Regions from separate parts of the Lysinibacillus sp. UBA5994 genome, predicted to be linked through region 1. Evidence: predicted binding sites of a transcription regulator. Region 1 holds the regulator's gene; the other holds the start of a gene.
What was found. The regulator NrdR, encoded in region 1, represses ribonucleotide reductase genes. The targets are predictions, from matches to a motif close to AACACNATATATNGTGTT.
Positions count from the first base shown of each region.

Region 2: B3D98_RS16495 (vitamin B12-dependent ribonucleotide reductase) is a predicted target of NrdR. The motif match lies at 2,533-2,550, and genes of this name have one in related genera.

Region 1 covers NZ_DJAU01000059.1:21-7,415, forward strand. The annotation lists gene thrS (threonine--tRNA ligase) at 114-2,045, opposite strand; gene dnaI (primosomal protein DnaI) at 2,599-3,528, opposite strand; gene B3D98_RS20505 (replication initiation and membrane attachment family protein) at 3,556-4,920, opposite strand; gene nrdR (transcriptional regulator NrdR) at 4,937-5,407, opposite strand; gene B3D98_RS20515 (glyceraldehyde-3-phosphate dehydrogenase) at 5,595-6,617, opposite strand; gene coaE (dephospho-CoA kinase) at 6,822-7,395, opposite strand, start outside.
Region 2 covers NZ_DJAU01000056.1:39,736-47,130, reverse strand. The annotation lists gene B3D98_RS16495 (vitamin B12-dependent ribonucleotide reductase) at 1-2,473, opposite strand, end outside; gene B3D98_RS16490 (lipoate--protein ligase family protein) at 2,674-3,453, opposite strand; gene B3D98_RS16485 (rhodanese-like domain-containing protein) at 3,717-4,103, shown strand; glycine riboswitch at 4,628-4,704, shown strand; gene B3D98_RS16480 (amino acid permease) at 4,857-6,194, shown strand; gene B3D98_RS16475 (glutaminase) at 6,229-7,194, opposite strand; gene B3D98_RS16470 (M20 family metallopeptidase) at 7,264-7,395, opposite strand, start outside.

The DNA of each region.
Region 1 (7,395 bases):
ATTTATTTTCTTATCAGTGCTAACATAACCAAAATGAAGCTATTCTATACAAATGCAAGATTTATTTTATACAGAAACCCTCACTTTGGCAAGCAAGGGTTTCTCGTTGAAGCTTATTTTGTAATTTCTGCTTTAATAGCTGCTAGGAAATCCTCAAAGCTAATTGTTTCGGAATCTTTCGAGCCATAACGTCGCACATTTACGCCATTTGCCTCTACCTCTTTATCCCCGATAACAAGCATATAAGGAATCTTTTTCATTTGTGCTTCACGGATTTTATAGCCTAATTTCTCTTCACGATCATCCATTTCGACACGTAAACCAGCCGCTGTAAGTTGCTCTTCAATTTGCTTTGCATAGTCGAAGTGAGCTTCATTCGATACTGGAATAACTTCAACTTGTACTGGTGCTAACCAAGTTGGGAATGCTCCTTTGTATTCTTCAATTAAGAAGGCAACAAAACGTTCCATTGTTGATACAACACCACGGTGGATAACAACTGGACGATGAGGCTTACCATCTTCCCCAACATAAGTTAGGTCGAAGCGTTCTGGTAATAAGAAGTCTAATTGAACTGTAGATAAAGTCTCTTCTTTACCAATCGCTGTTTTTACTTGAACGTCAAGTTTAGGACCATAGAATGCAGCCTCACCTTCCGCTTCAAAGTAGTCTAAGCCAAGTTCATCCATTGCTTCTTTTAGCATACTTTGTGCTTTTTCCCACATTGCATCATCATCGAAGTATTTCTCAGTATCTGCTGGGTCGCGATAAGATAAACGGAATGAGTAATCATTAAGATCGAAATCTTTATAAACCTCTAAAATTAACTGTACTACTTTTTGGAATTCCGCTTTAATTTGATCTGGGCGAACAAAAATATGGGCATCATTTAATGTCATCCCACGAACACGTTGTAAGCCTGAAACAGCCCCTGACATTTCGTAACGGTGCATTGTGCCAAGCTCTGCAATACGCAATGGTAGGTTACGATATGAATGCATGCTGTTTTTGTACACCATCATATGGTGAGGACAGTTCATTGGACGCATAATTAATGTTTCATTATCCATTTCCATTGGTGGGAAAATTGAATCTTGATAATGATCCCAGTGACCAGAAGTTTGATAAAGCTCTTTAGAACCTAATACTGGTGTATAAACGTGCTTATAGCCAAGTGATAATTCTTTATCGACAATATAACGTTCAATAACACGACGAATTGTTGCACCATTTGGTAACCAAAGTGGTAAACCTTGGCCAACCTTTTGGGAAGTTGTAAACAGTTCTAATTCTTTTCCGATTTTACGGTGATCACGTTCTTTTGCTTCTTCTAGCATTTGAAGGTGGTGTTTTAATTCCTCTTTTTTGAAGAACGCTGTACCATAAATACGTTGTAACATTTTGTTATCAGAGTTCCCTCTCCAGTAAGCACCCGCTAATGATAAAAGCTTGAATTCACGAAGTTTACCCGTAGATGGTACGTGGATACCACGGCAAAGATCAAAAAACTCGCCTTGATAATAAATAGATACTTGCTCATCTGCAGGAATGGCTTCAAGTAATTCTAATTTATACTCATCGCCAATTTCTTCATAAAGGGCTTGTGCTTCTGCACGGCTTACATTTTTGCGTTCTACCTCAAGGTTTTCAGCAATAATTTTCTTCATTTCTTTTTCAATGGCTGGTAGATCTTCAGCAGTGATTGGTGTTGGTGAGTCGATATCATAGTAGAAACCACCTTCAATTACTGGACCAATACCAAGCTTTACATCTGGGAATAGACGTTTAATAGCTTGCGCTGTTAAATGGGCAGTTGAGTGACGTAAAATTTCAAGTGCTGCCTCATCATCTTGTGTAATGATTGCAATTGTTGAATCCTCTTCAATTGGTGTTTTTAAATCTACTAACACACCATTAATTTTACCTGCATACGCTTTTTTCCGTAAGCCAGGGCTAATAGATAATGCTACGTCATCAGTTGATGTGCCTTTTGCAAATTCCTTTACAGCGCCATCTGGGAAAGTTAATTTAATCATTTCTGACATATCCTTTGCACTCCTTTGTTTTTGATAAATACATAATGCTTGATGATTGGCTGGAGCAATGTTTGTGTGACTCTACGGCTTGGTTTGAGCGGAGTCATTGCTTTTTTAAGCATTTCTCTGTTCAATCGGAGCGGCATCTTCATGTTTCTGAGCGGTTTCTTACTCTCTATGAGCGAATTTACCACTTTCGCGAGCGACTTATCCCCTATATGAGCGGATCCACCACTATTTCAATGAAATCTAAGAAAAATAAAAAAAGCTCCATCCCTCACAAAAGGGACGAAGCGTATGCTCGTGGTTCCACCCTTCTTCCTTCCGACTTACATAAAGTCAGACGAAGCTCAAGGCTAGCTAACGGGCTAGGGACCGGCGAAAGATTATCCCTTTCGCTGCTCAGTAGGTAGTAAATAATGTGCCCATACTAGGAAGTTTTCAGCCGATGACTTCCCTCTCTAAAAGCTGATACACAAAATTCATGTCCTCATCAATGCATATTGATATTAAGTATATGAGTCAGTATACGCTCGATTGTCGAAAAATGCAACTATCAATGTTACATCCGACGATTTTTGCCTCGCATTTCGATCGGCACTGTTAGGGCTTTAATTCGCTCCATAATTCGTCCCGCTTTAACAACCTCAATATCACCTTTTTGTGACTGAGCTAAGTGATGCTCTAATTCTTCATAGTTAAAATTAGACGTAATAAAAGTTGGCAATTGCTCTGCCATCCGATAATGGAAAATAGTCCCCAATATTTCATCACGTGTCCAGGCAGTCATTGTCTCCGCACCTAAATCATCTAGCATTAAGACAGGAGCCTTTTTAATATAATCTATTTTCTCATTCAATGTATTATCGCCAATGGCATTTTTCATTTCTCGTAAAAATTCTGGAACGAAAACTACCACAGAGCGGATTTTAATAGATGCTAATTCATTGGCCAATGCACCAAGTACAAAGGATTTCCCTACACCAAATTTACCATATAGGTAAAAACCTTTTGCAGGTAATTGACCAGTTTCTTTTGTTATTTTAACAAATTGAGCTGCTTTTTGTGCAATCGCCACACGTGATTCATCATCAATACTTAAATCATGAATTGTTGCTTGTAGCACATCTTTTGGCATATGCATACTTGCAATCATATTCGCAACATCTCGGCGTTCTTCTTCCCTAATCTTTTGCTCACAGCGCACATAGTCCATTTCAATAGAATTCCGAACAACCCTTAATGTCGGGATGAATCCTTTTAAATAGTTTGTACAATGTTCGGTATTATCACACCCACAGCACTCAGTAGATTGACTAATAAACTCATGCAGTTTAGGTAAATTTCGCTCAACATTGTCATAGTTTAATTCATCTGCATGCTGCGCTAAAAATTCCTGCACATGCGGGTGCTCTAAAATTTCACGTCGCATGGCTTCATAGCGTTCTTGGAACGAGGGTACATTAATTGCTCGCTTTAGTGGTCCATTTATAGGTTCGATTACTGCTCACCTTCTTTACTATTCGCTTTTTCCTAGCATCTCTAATATTTTTTGTCGCTCTTTTTCAAAATCTATAGTACTAGAGGTAGATTCCTCTTGATTGTCATTTCGTTTATAGAACCATTCAGGCACTTTTTCTTCACGTTGATATCTTGAACGTCCTTTTGTCTGTTGACTCGTTTTATTGGACGTTTGCGGCTTGTTTTTCCAAGCTGTATATTTATCATGCTCTTGACGTGCAAGTTCCATTGCTTCCTTAGCGGTCTGGACATTTTTTCGTACCCAATGATCAGCAATCGTTTCCACATATTTTTTAGGGAGCTTCATATCTGTTGTTAGCATAACGTATTCTAACAATGCATTAACCACTCCAATTGGCATGCCATGTTGAACGATTAAATTTTCTGCAAGTTGGACTGAGGTTTGTAATGGTTCTTTACCATTATTTATATCTCTTAAAACTTGGACAGGTGCCGTTGTTTCTAAATAGTGTTGAAGTTCCTGATCCTTCGTTTTTTGTCCCGCTTCTGCTACTGGTAGAGGATCGGTGACACGGGCAAGTTTTGGCGGCTCCTTGGATACGGTTAATTTATAAAAATCAGCAGCAGCCTTTCGTAAACGTTCCTGAGAAATTCCTAAATCATCATCTAAAGCAAGTATGACTACTTTTTGCATATCAAGGGCTGTTAAATGATATAAAAATGCCAACTTGGCTATAGCTTCACGCACTTCAAATGTCAACAAATTGGAAGGTACCAATTGCTCAGACAAACCTGCTTGCAATAAATCAAAATCGAATTGCTCCAAATAAAAAGGATATACTTTTTGTTGTTTATCCTTATGACTCGTATCCACTTGTAAATCTGATGGGATATTGGCATGAACAGGCTTATAGACATCAATAAAAGCACGAGATACATCCTTAAACGCCGAGTCCTTTACAGGTGACATAAAGCGCTGACGTAAGTTGCGATAAGCCTGCTCTCCAATTTTACTAAACAAAAACATCGACAGCAGCGGGTCTTTCATAAAGCTATCTGCATCTAATGGGCGCTGTAGCTCATATAAAAAACTCCGCTCACCAGCATTTTCTTTTTTCCATGTACGCAGCAAACCAATAGCTTCTAAAGCAATACGAGCCTCAAACACTTTACCAATTGGTAGCCCTAGCACATTCATTAAATAATAATGTGTCATTTGCTGCTTTGGCATTTGCTCTGCTTCTGCCCATAATGTTAAATAGAGGCTAACTGGCTCTGATCCCGTTAATGGTTGATAAAATAATGTAACTAATTGACGCTCTTGTGTAGAAAATGCATGAGGTAGACGAATGTCAAAAGGATCGCCAGGCTGCAATTCCTTATATAAATGAATCAACGTCATTCATCCTCTCTGTTTGCTATGATTTCTTCTCCGTTTGACGTTGAATAATGTCCTTTATTTCTTCAATAAAGACATTGATATCTTTAAACTGACGGTAGACCGACGCAAAACGCACATAGGCAACCTCATCAATTTTGGCTAAGCGGTCCATGACCATTTCGCCAACATCTTCTGAGCGTACTTCCGAATTTCCAATACGACGAAGATCTTTTTCAATGGACAGAACAAGTTCCTCCAGCACATCAAGTGCCACTGGGCGTTTTTCACAAGCACGAATAAGCCCACGAAGTACCTTCTCACGGCTAAACTCTTCTCGTGAACCTTCCTTTTTCACAACGACTAATGGTGTCTCTTCAATTTTTTCAAACGTTGTAAAACGGAAGCCACATGACTCACATTCACGACGTCTACGAATTTCTTTATTATCATCTACTGGCCTCGAATCCACAACACGCGTTCCGTTAAATTGGCAAGATGGACATCTCATATAATTACTCTCCTGGTTTACAACAATTTAATATATCTATTATAACAAATTTCCTACATGTAAGAAAAGTGCATTCACGTTTGTGGGCTCATGATAAATCTAAAGCACCTGAAGTACAAGAAAAGTTTCTGTAAAAAAAGAGCACATTGAAACCTTTTCGATTTCAATGTGCTATCTATAGAAATTATTACGCGTTTACAGTTTCCAAAGCATTTGCCACTTTTTTCACAAGGTCAACAACGCGTGCAGAGTAGCCCCACTCGTTATCATACCAAGCAAGTACTTTTACTTTGCGGTTGCCTAACACCATTGTAGAAAGTCCATCAACTGTTGAAGAATAAGTTGTTGTATTGTAATCAGAAGATACTAATGGCTCAACAGAGAAATTAAGGATACCCTTCATTGGACCTTCTGTTGCCGCTTTTACAAATGCTGCATTAACTGCATCAACTGTTACATCTGTATTTAAATCTACTACAAGGTCAACTAAAGATACGTTTGGTGTTGGAACACGAAGTGCCATACCATGAATTTTACCCTCTAATTCAGGTAACACTAATTTTAAGGCTTTCGCTGCACCTGTAGATGTTGGGATAATGGATTGGGCGCATCCACGTGCACGACGTAAATCTTTATGCGGATTGTCTAAGTTCTTTTGGTCATTTGTATAAGCATGAACTGTTGTCATTAAACCATTCTCAATACCAAATGTGTCATTCAATACTTTTGCTACTGGCGCTAAGCAGTTTGTTGTACAAGAAGCATTTGAAATAACATCATGTTTCGCAATATCCAATTTGTCATCATTTACACCTAAAACAATTGTGACATCCTCGTTTTTACCTGGTGCTGTTAAAATTACTTTTTTCGCGCCAGCTGCTAAGTGCATCGCTGCTTTATCACGCTCATTAAATTTTCCTGTAGCTTCAATAACGATATCTACACCCATTGTAGACCAAGGTAATTTTAAAGGATCACGTTCACTAATAATTTGAACTCGTTTACCATTTACAACTAAAGCATCGCCTGCTGGTTCTACCGTACCTTCAAATGTTCCGTGATTTGTGTCATACTTAATCAAATGTGCTAACGTTTCTGCAGGATAGCTAGCGTTAATTGCAACGATGTTTAAATCTTGTTGTACGATAGCCTGGCGGAAAACCATACGTCCGATACGTCCGAAACCATTAATAGCAATTGATACTGTCATTTATAATATCCTCCTGTGAGTACATACTCAGATTAATTAATTATATACTTTATGGTGATTAGTATAACACAATTTTAAAAAAGATGAACATTATATATTGAGAATATAAAAGTTCTTATTTTCTGAAAAATTATTCTTTATTATGGCGTTTCCCCATAAAAAAATGCGTAGCAAGGTCGGCTTGCTACGCATTTATAAAAGAACTCATGAAATAACACCCCAATAATGCAGGATTTTTTTTAATTGTTCTTCTGTACTTTCTATATTTTCATTATTATAAATGACCGCATGTGCACCCTTTTCTTTGACAGACATCGGCAGTTGAGAGTGCATACGTGCCAATGCATCTTCTTTAGATAAATTATTACGTTCCATTAAACGTCGAAGCTGAACTTCTTCACTGACCGATACCACAATGATACGTTCCACAAAATGTTGAAGCTTACTCTCAAATAACAAAGGAATGTCCATCACAACATGTTCATGTCCTGCTTCTAAATAAGCATCACGCTGACGTAACATTTCTTTTCTGATTGCTGGATGCATGATATCATTTAACGTTTTGCGTTTGGCAGGCTCATGAAATATGATATCTCCCAGCAAAGTTCGATTTAAATTGCCGTCCTCAAGCAAGATAGCTTGTCCGAAGCTTTCAGCAATCAATGCTAATGTTTCAGTTCCTGGTTCTACGACATCTCGTGCTACAACATCTGCATCAACAATCGGTAAACCCAGTTCGCTCATCATTTTAGCTACTGTACTTTTTCCACTTGCAATA
Region 2 (7,395 bases), on a different contig from region 1:
CAACGTCTGAGCCAATAACAGTTGTTGACTCTAACGCTTGAATCGTATCTACTAATACGACTGGACGTTTTGTATGTTCTTCAACCAATTCCTCTTCAAATGAAAGTTGATCCATATCATTTTCTTCTGCTTTTAGTGTAAGTACTTGTGAATCACGGCTACCGTCAACATAGACCGTACCACCTTTAGCGCCACCTTTATATAGTCGCTCGTACACTTTTTCAACTTGCTGTACTGTATAGCCTTTTGGTGCGTTTACAGTTTTAGAAATAGATGAATCGATCCATTTTTGAATAATACATTGCACATCCGCATGCGCTTCTGGTTTTAGCTCCATTGCTGTAACGAACCATTCTGGAAGCTCTTGCTCATTTACTTCTGGATGACGGTTCAAATATTCTTGGACAATTTCAGCTTTTACTTCAATGAATTTACCTAGACGACCAGAACGATAGTACGTGAAGGAGAAGTATGGCTCAAGACCTGTTGCTACCCCTACCATTGTTCCTGTTGACCCTGTTGGTGCAACCGTTAATAAATGTGAGTTACGGATACCAGTCGCTAAAATTTGCTCTTTGATATGAGCAGGCATTTTTTGCATAAAGCCTGTCTCTGTAAAGGCTTTACGTAAACGAGCTGTTTCTTCGTCTGTAGCACCTACTAAGAATGGGAAGCTACCACGCTCCTTCGCAAGCTCTGTAGACGCCTCATACGCAGTTTCAGCGATTGTTTTAAAGATTTCATCGACTAACGCATTACCTGCTTCTGAACCGTATTCTTTTTCACAGTAAATCAGCAAATCGGCTAAGCCCATAACACCTAATCCGACACGACGTTCACCAAGAGCTTGTACACGGTTTTCTTCTAAGAAGTAAGGTGTCGCATCAATCACATTATCCTGCATACGAACACCAACACGAACTGTTTCACGTAGTGCTTCGTAATCAACTGATTGATTTTCTTTATTCGCAAACTGTGCTAAATTCACAGCAGCTAAGTTACACACAGAATATGGTGCAAGTGGTTGCTCACCACATGGGTTCGTCGCTACAACACTTTGACCGTATGCCTTTGCATTTGTCATGTCATTGGCGTTGTCAATGAAGAAAATACCTGGCTCTGCCGAGTATGTTGCACATACATTAATTAAATTCCATAACTCTTTCGCTTTAATTGTACGGTATGTGCGGACTTTATAGCCCATTTTCTCCCATTCACGAACATCACCAACTTCATGCCATTTCGTGTTGTAAACGCTCATTTCTTCCTTTGTATATTCTTCAACAGCTGGGAAACGAAGCTCGAAGTCAGCATCTTTTTCAACTGCTTCCATAAATTCTTTTGTTAATGTCACAGAAATGTTGGCACCTGTTAAAAACTCTGGGTTATGAACAGTGTACGTGCCACCATCACGTAATTTATTTTCAGCCTCACGAATGATAGCTGTATCAAATCCACCTAAGCCTTCAATGTTTTTATAATTCACGATGCCTTGATACATCGCTTCTTCTTGCATAGAAAGTGGCTTGAAGTTTAATTTTTCTTTGGCTAGACGGATGATTGTTTCATCCGTTGTATTTTCGATCAGGTAACGCAGAATACGTGGATTTTGCATTTTGGAAATAATAAACTCCACAATATCTGGATGCCAATCTGCTAGCATAATCATTTGTGCGCCACGACGTGATCCACCTTGCTCCACAAGATGTGTCAATTTAGCAATATCATCTAACCAGGAAACAGAACCAGATGATTTACCGTTTACACCACGAGCTAATGTGTTGCGTGGACGTAATGTTGAACCATTTGTTCCTACACCGCCACCACGGCTCATAATCTCCATTACTTGCTTACGGTGATCACTGATACCTTCACGAGAGTCAGCGACAAATGGCATCACGTAACAGTTAAAGAAAGTTACATCTGTTTCAGAACCAGCTCCATAAATCACTCGTCCAGCTGGAATGAATTTCAAGGATACTAATTGCTCATAAAATTTTTCAAACCATTCTTGACGTTTTTCTGGTGTTTTTTCAACAGCGGCAAGGCCCGTTGCATTTCGTTTTGCAATTTGTTCATAAAATATCTCAAGAGGCTTTTCTAACACGTCAATTGAACGCGTAATCACACCCGTTTCTTGCTCTTGCGGATCGTCTAATGCGCTACGATAATCCTCTTCAATCAAAATCTCTGCTGTTTTTGTAGACATATCCAATTTTTGAATTGTCCCTAAACCACGTGCAGGAAATTTCGGATCAGCTTTTACCGTTAATACAACAAAGTCGCCGGCTTTCAATGTTTTCTTTTCTGTGTCTTTAAACGAATAGCGATCGATCATGACAAGTCTTGATACACCTTTGTGTGTAATATGCATATCAGATGTTACGGGGTGTACCTGCGGGAATTGTTCAATATCTTTGTTTAACTGTTCAAATTGATTGTTTACTTCGGGTTGATGATTTGTGAGTACCATCGTTTAGCCTCCCTTGTTTTCTTCATTACAAAATAAATACACAATATCTTGTGTCGTTAAACACTACATATTGTGTATATGTCTTTAAAAAAGATACTATATATAGTTTTTTAATTCAACTCTTGCTTTTTTTAATAGATTCAGAACTACTTGTTATGACTAGGATTGAACGTTAAAAAATATTTTTTTCATACCATTTTTTACTTTTTAAAGTTCCACTCATCTGAAGCATATTTTTTTTCTTCTAAAGCTTGCACATATTCTAATTGCTCCTCAGAAAGTGTAAATGGTTTTAATTCAATTTGCAACGATTTTGCAAAGCCATCTCTAAAAGCTGTCACACATTGTTCAACTGTCACTGGCTCTTTTACAAGACTGTTGATGGCAACAGCCTTTTCTGGTAGCTTTCTACGCATACGATTCTTCGCTTCTTCACTGGAGAAATTAAATACGGATAATAATTTCTCTTGATCCAAATCTAATAAAATGGCGCCATGCTGTAAAATGACACCCTTTTGACGTGTTTGAGCACTTCCAGCTATTTTTTTCCCTTCTACGACAAGTTCATACCAACTTGGTGCATCAAAGCAAACAGCACTTTTTGGACTCTTCAGGTCCGCTCTTTTCTCCTCTGTATCAGGTACACTAAAATAGGCATCCATACCTAGGTTATGGAAACCTTGCAAAATTCCCTCACTTAACACACGATATGCCTCTGTCACAGATTCTGGCATATTCGGATAGCTTTCCGTCACAATGACACTATAAGTTAGCTCATGTTCATGTAGGACAGCTCGTCCACCAGTTGGTCGACGTACAAAACCTAAGCCTTGTTCACGCACAGCATCTAAATTAATATCTCTCTTAGCTTGTTGAAAATAACCAATGGATAATGTCGCAGGCTCCCACTCGTAGAAACGAATTACTGGTGGAATTAACCCCTCACTATGCCAATCAAGTAAGGCTTCATCTAGTGCCATATTAAAAGAAGGACTACATTTCCCTGAATTTAAAAAATACCAAGTTGTCATATGCTCATCTCCTACAAATATAAAATGATCCATCAGGCCCCACCTGTGGGTCAACTTTAACGAATATTATACTACAGTTCAACTTGCGAACGATTGCTTGTGTAACGAAAAAAGCGAATTCGCTACAACCTAGTTAATTTTATCAAACTCATTGGACTATCGCTAGCGCATCTTTTATAATAATAGAGAAGATAGAAAGGGGTAAGAAAATCTTGGACATACTTATCACAATCGGTGTCGTTTTAGTAGTCACAATTGCATATATCGGAATTAATGCACTACGACTCAAAAAAGCCGTAACCAACCTAACACAAGAGCAATTCATAGAAGGCTATCGTAAAGCCCAGCTGATCGATGTTCGTGAGCAAAAAGAATTTGATGCTGGTCACATTCTTGGTGCACGAAATGTGCCTTCGACAACACTACGTCAACGTTATAAAGAAATCCGCCCAGATTTACCAGTATATCTATACTGTCAAAATACAGGCCGTAGCTCACGTGCTGCACTATTTCTTAAAAAACGTGGGTACAACCAAATTTACCAACTTCAAGGTGGTTTCAAAACTTGGACAGGTAAAATAAAAGCAAAAAAATATTAATGCTCTCATCAAAAAAAGTCGTCTCAAAGTACTATGAGACGGCTTCTTTTTTAAAAAATTCAGAGTTTCTACTATATTATATCTATTTCAAATGATGCTGTACGAGCTTCATGTCATTAAAATAAAAAAGTAAAGCAACAAAACGCATTATAGTCCCCTTATTTGATACAAAATCTACTTTGAACGAGTTCGCTACTTGAGTCGGATCCTCATAAAATTGAGCGCTTTGATGTCTTTTTGGAGCGGTTTTCACTTATGTTTGAGCACTTCGAAAGCTACGTTGAACAATCTTCCAATAAACCACCTCATATTTAAAAACTCCTTCACGAAACACTTTGTATGACCAAAAATACTATTTTTCGTTAGAGATATGCCAGTTACGAACCCTATTCTTCTATTTTTCTGAAAATAGTTAAAATTTATTGTTGAATAATTTTAGAAGCACTGTTAGGATGTATAATATCTTACAATAATAATTGATTATCAAGTTAATAAGCTATGAATGCTATGGATCAAACTATAGCAGGAGCAGTTCTGGAGAGAGCGCACATTGCGTCGCCGAAGGGTTCACTATCTCAGGCAAAAGGACAGAGGAGTAATACAGCTTTTATAAGCGATGCTACACTATCTCATGTAGACATCTGCGAATAAATGGTATTTGTTATTCTGACGTTTTTCCGAGACTAGTGTCACAACTAGTCTCTTTTTATTTTTCCAGTCATAGTTTTTTATGCATCTTTGAGGGGGATTAACGTGGAACAGCAACAATTAAAACGAGATTTAAAAAATCGCCATGTACAGCTTATTGCCATTGGTGGAACAATTGGGACTGGTTTATTTTTAGGCTCTGGAAAAGCTATTGCCTTAGCAGGGCCTTCGATCATCCTAGCCTACTTAATTGTAGGGACAGCGCTATTTTTTGTGATGCGTGCCTTAGGCGAATTGTTACTATCCAATGCAGGCTACACTTCATTTACGGATTTTGCATCCGAATACATAGGGCCTTGGGCAGGTTATATCACAGGTTGGACATACTGGTTCTGTTGGATTATGACGGCGATGGCAGACATTATTGCGGTGGGGGTATATACACAATATTGGTTTGATATCCCACAATGGGTGCCAGCCATTGGTTGCCTTGTATTGTTATTACTACTAAATCTATTAACTGTTAAGCTTTTTGGTGAGCTAGAATTTTGGTTCGCTATTATTAAAGTTATTACAATTGTAGCACTTATTATTATTGGTCTTATTATGCTAGTAACTGGCTTCCAAACTAGCTCAGGAGCAGTATCAGTTGAAAATCTATGGGCACATGGAGGCATGTTCCCAAATGGTATATACGGCTTTTTAATGGCCTTCCAAATGGTTGTCTTTGCATTTGTTGGTGTGGAATTAGTGGGGGTTTCAGCAGCTGAAACAGCAGATCCTCAAAAAAATATTCCTTCTGCCATTAATAAAATTCCATTTCGCATTTTACTTTTCTATGTAGGGGCATTATTTGTCATTTTATGTATTAACCCATGGTATGAGATGTCTGCTTCAAGCAGCCCCTTTGTCCAAGTGTTTACATTAGCAGGTATCCCGATTGCTGCTGGTATTATAAATTTTGTTGTGCTTACTTCAGCGGCTTCAGCAGGTAACAGTGGGTTATTCTCCACAAGTCGGATGCTCTATAATCTTGGTAACAATAAACAGGCATCTCCAGCATTCGCCAAACTCAACAAAAACAGTGTACCAAGTAATGCACTCGTTATTTCTACTATTGTTGTATCTGCTGGTGCTCTGTTAAGTAAGTTGATGCCAGAGAACGCCTTTAGTGTTGTGACGACGATTAGTGCAATTTGTTTTATCTGGGTGTGGAGCATTATTATCATTTCGCACATTATCTACAAACGAAAAAAACGTGCTTTACATGAAGCTTCAATCTTCAAAGCACCACTGACACCTTTTATCAACTACGTCGTGCTTGCGTTTTTCGCCTTTTTATTAATGGTGATGTTTATTTCTGAGGCTACGCGTACGGCACTGCTGTTAACACCAATTTGGTTTATCGTTTTATTTATTATTTATAAAATGAAAAAAAGATGACTTCAGACTAAGCGCTGAAATCATCTTCCACTTATTAAAAAATAGTCATATCCCATTCTGTTGCTAGCTGTTTCAGCAACTGTACACCTGCCACACTGTTTCCTATTGGATCAATCGCTGGTCCGTAAATTCCGATACCACAGCCAGTAGGAAACGGCGAGTGTAGGCCTGCATGTCCTGGAACAGCCGCAAGAATCGCACCTGATACACCACTTTTGGCAGGGAGACCAATAAATGCCGCAAACTTCCCTGAGGCATTGTACATACCACACGTTACCATCAAAGCCTTCGCTAATTTTGCCACTTGTTTTGGGAATAGCTGTTTCTTTAACAGTGGGTGATAGCCATCATTCGCAATAACTAGGCCAATCATGGCTAAATCTGATACATTGACTTCAATTGCACATTGCTTCAAATAAACCTCAAGCGCCGCCTCTACTGGACAATCTAAAAACCCTGAATCCATTAAGTAATAGGCCAATGCTCGATTACGATTAGCCGTTTGCCACTCTGACTGGAATACTTCTTCATTGATACTCAATTGCTTGCCTATAATTTGTTCTAAAAATTGTAGAATCTTTGTGACCTTCTCTTGTGGAGAATGACCAGCCAACATGGAGGATACCGTAATAGCCCCAGCATTAATCATCGGGTTAAAGGGTTTACCTGGCTGATGACTTTCTAAGCGAATAATTGAGTTAAAGGTATCTCCTGTTGGTTCAACATCTACTCTTTCTAAAACATATGGTAAGCCTCGATCCATACAGGCTAAAATAAAGGTAATAACCTTGGAAACGCTTTGAAGGGTAAATAGTTCTTCGGTATCTCCCGCTTTGATTTCGTGGCCTTCAGTCCCAACAATCGCCACAGCTAATTGATTAGGATCTTTTTTGGCTAAAGCAGGGATATAATTAGCACATTGCCCTTCTTTGGTAGCTGCACGATACTGTGATACCCACTGTGCTAGAAGATGATGCTGATGATTGGGTTGTGTTGACATGTCGCGTTCTCCTTTCAAAATGAGGCAAAAACAGAGCCTTCATAGTTCTCCTATGAAGACTCTATCCTGTTAGCGCTTAGGTGGCTGTGTTCCCTCTGGAATTAAAGATTGATATGTTTCACCATCTAGACGTTCTTGCCATTCCTTTTTCGCTTTTTCAATGTATAGAGGATTATCCAGCAACGCTAAGGCTGTACAAGC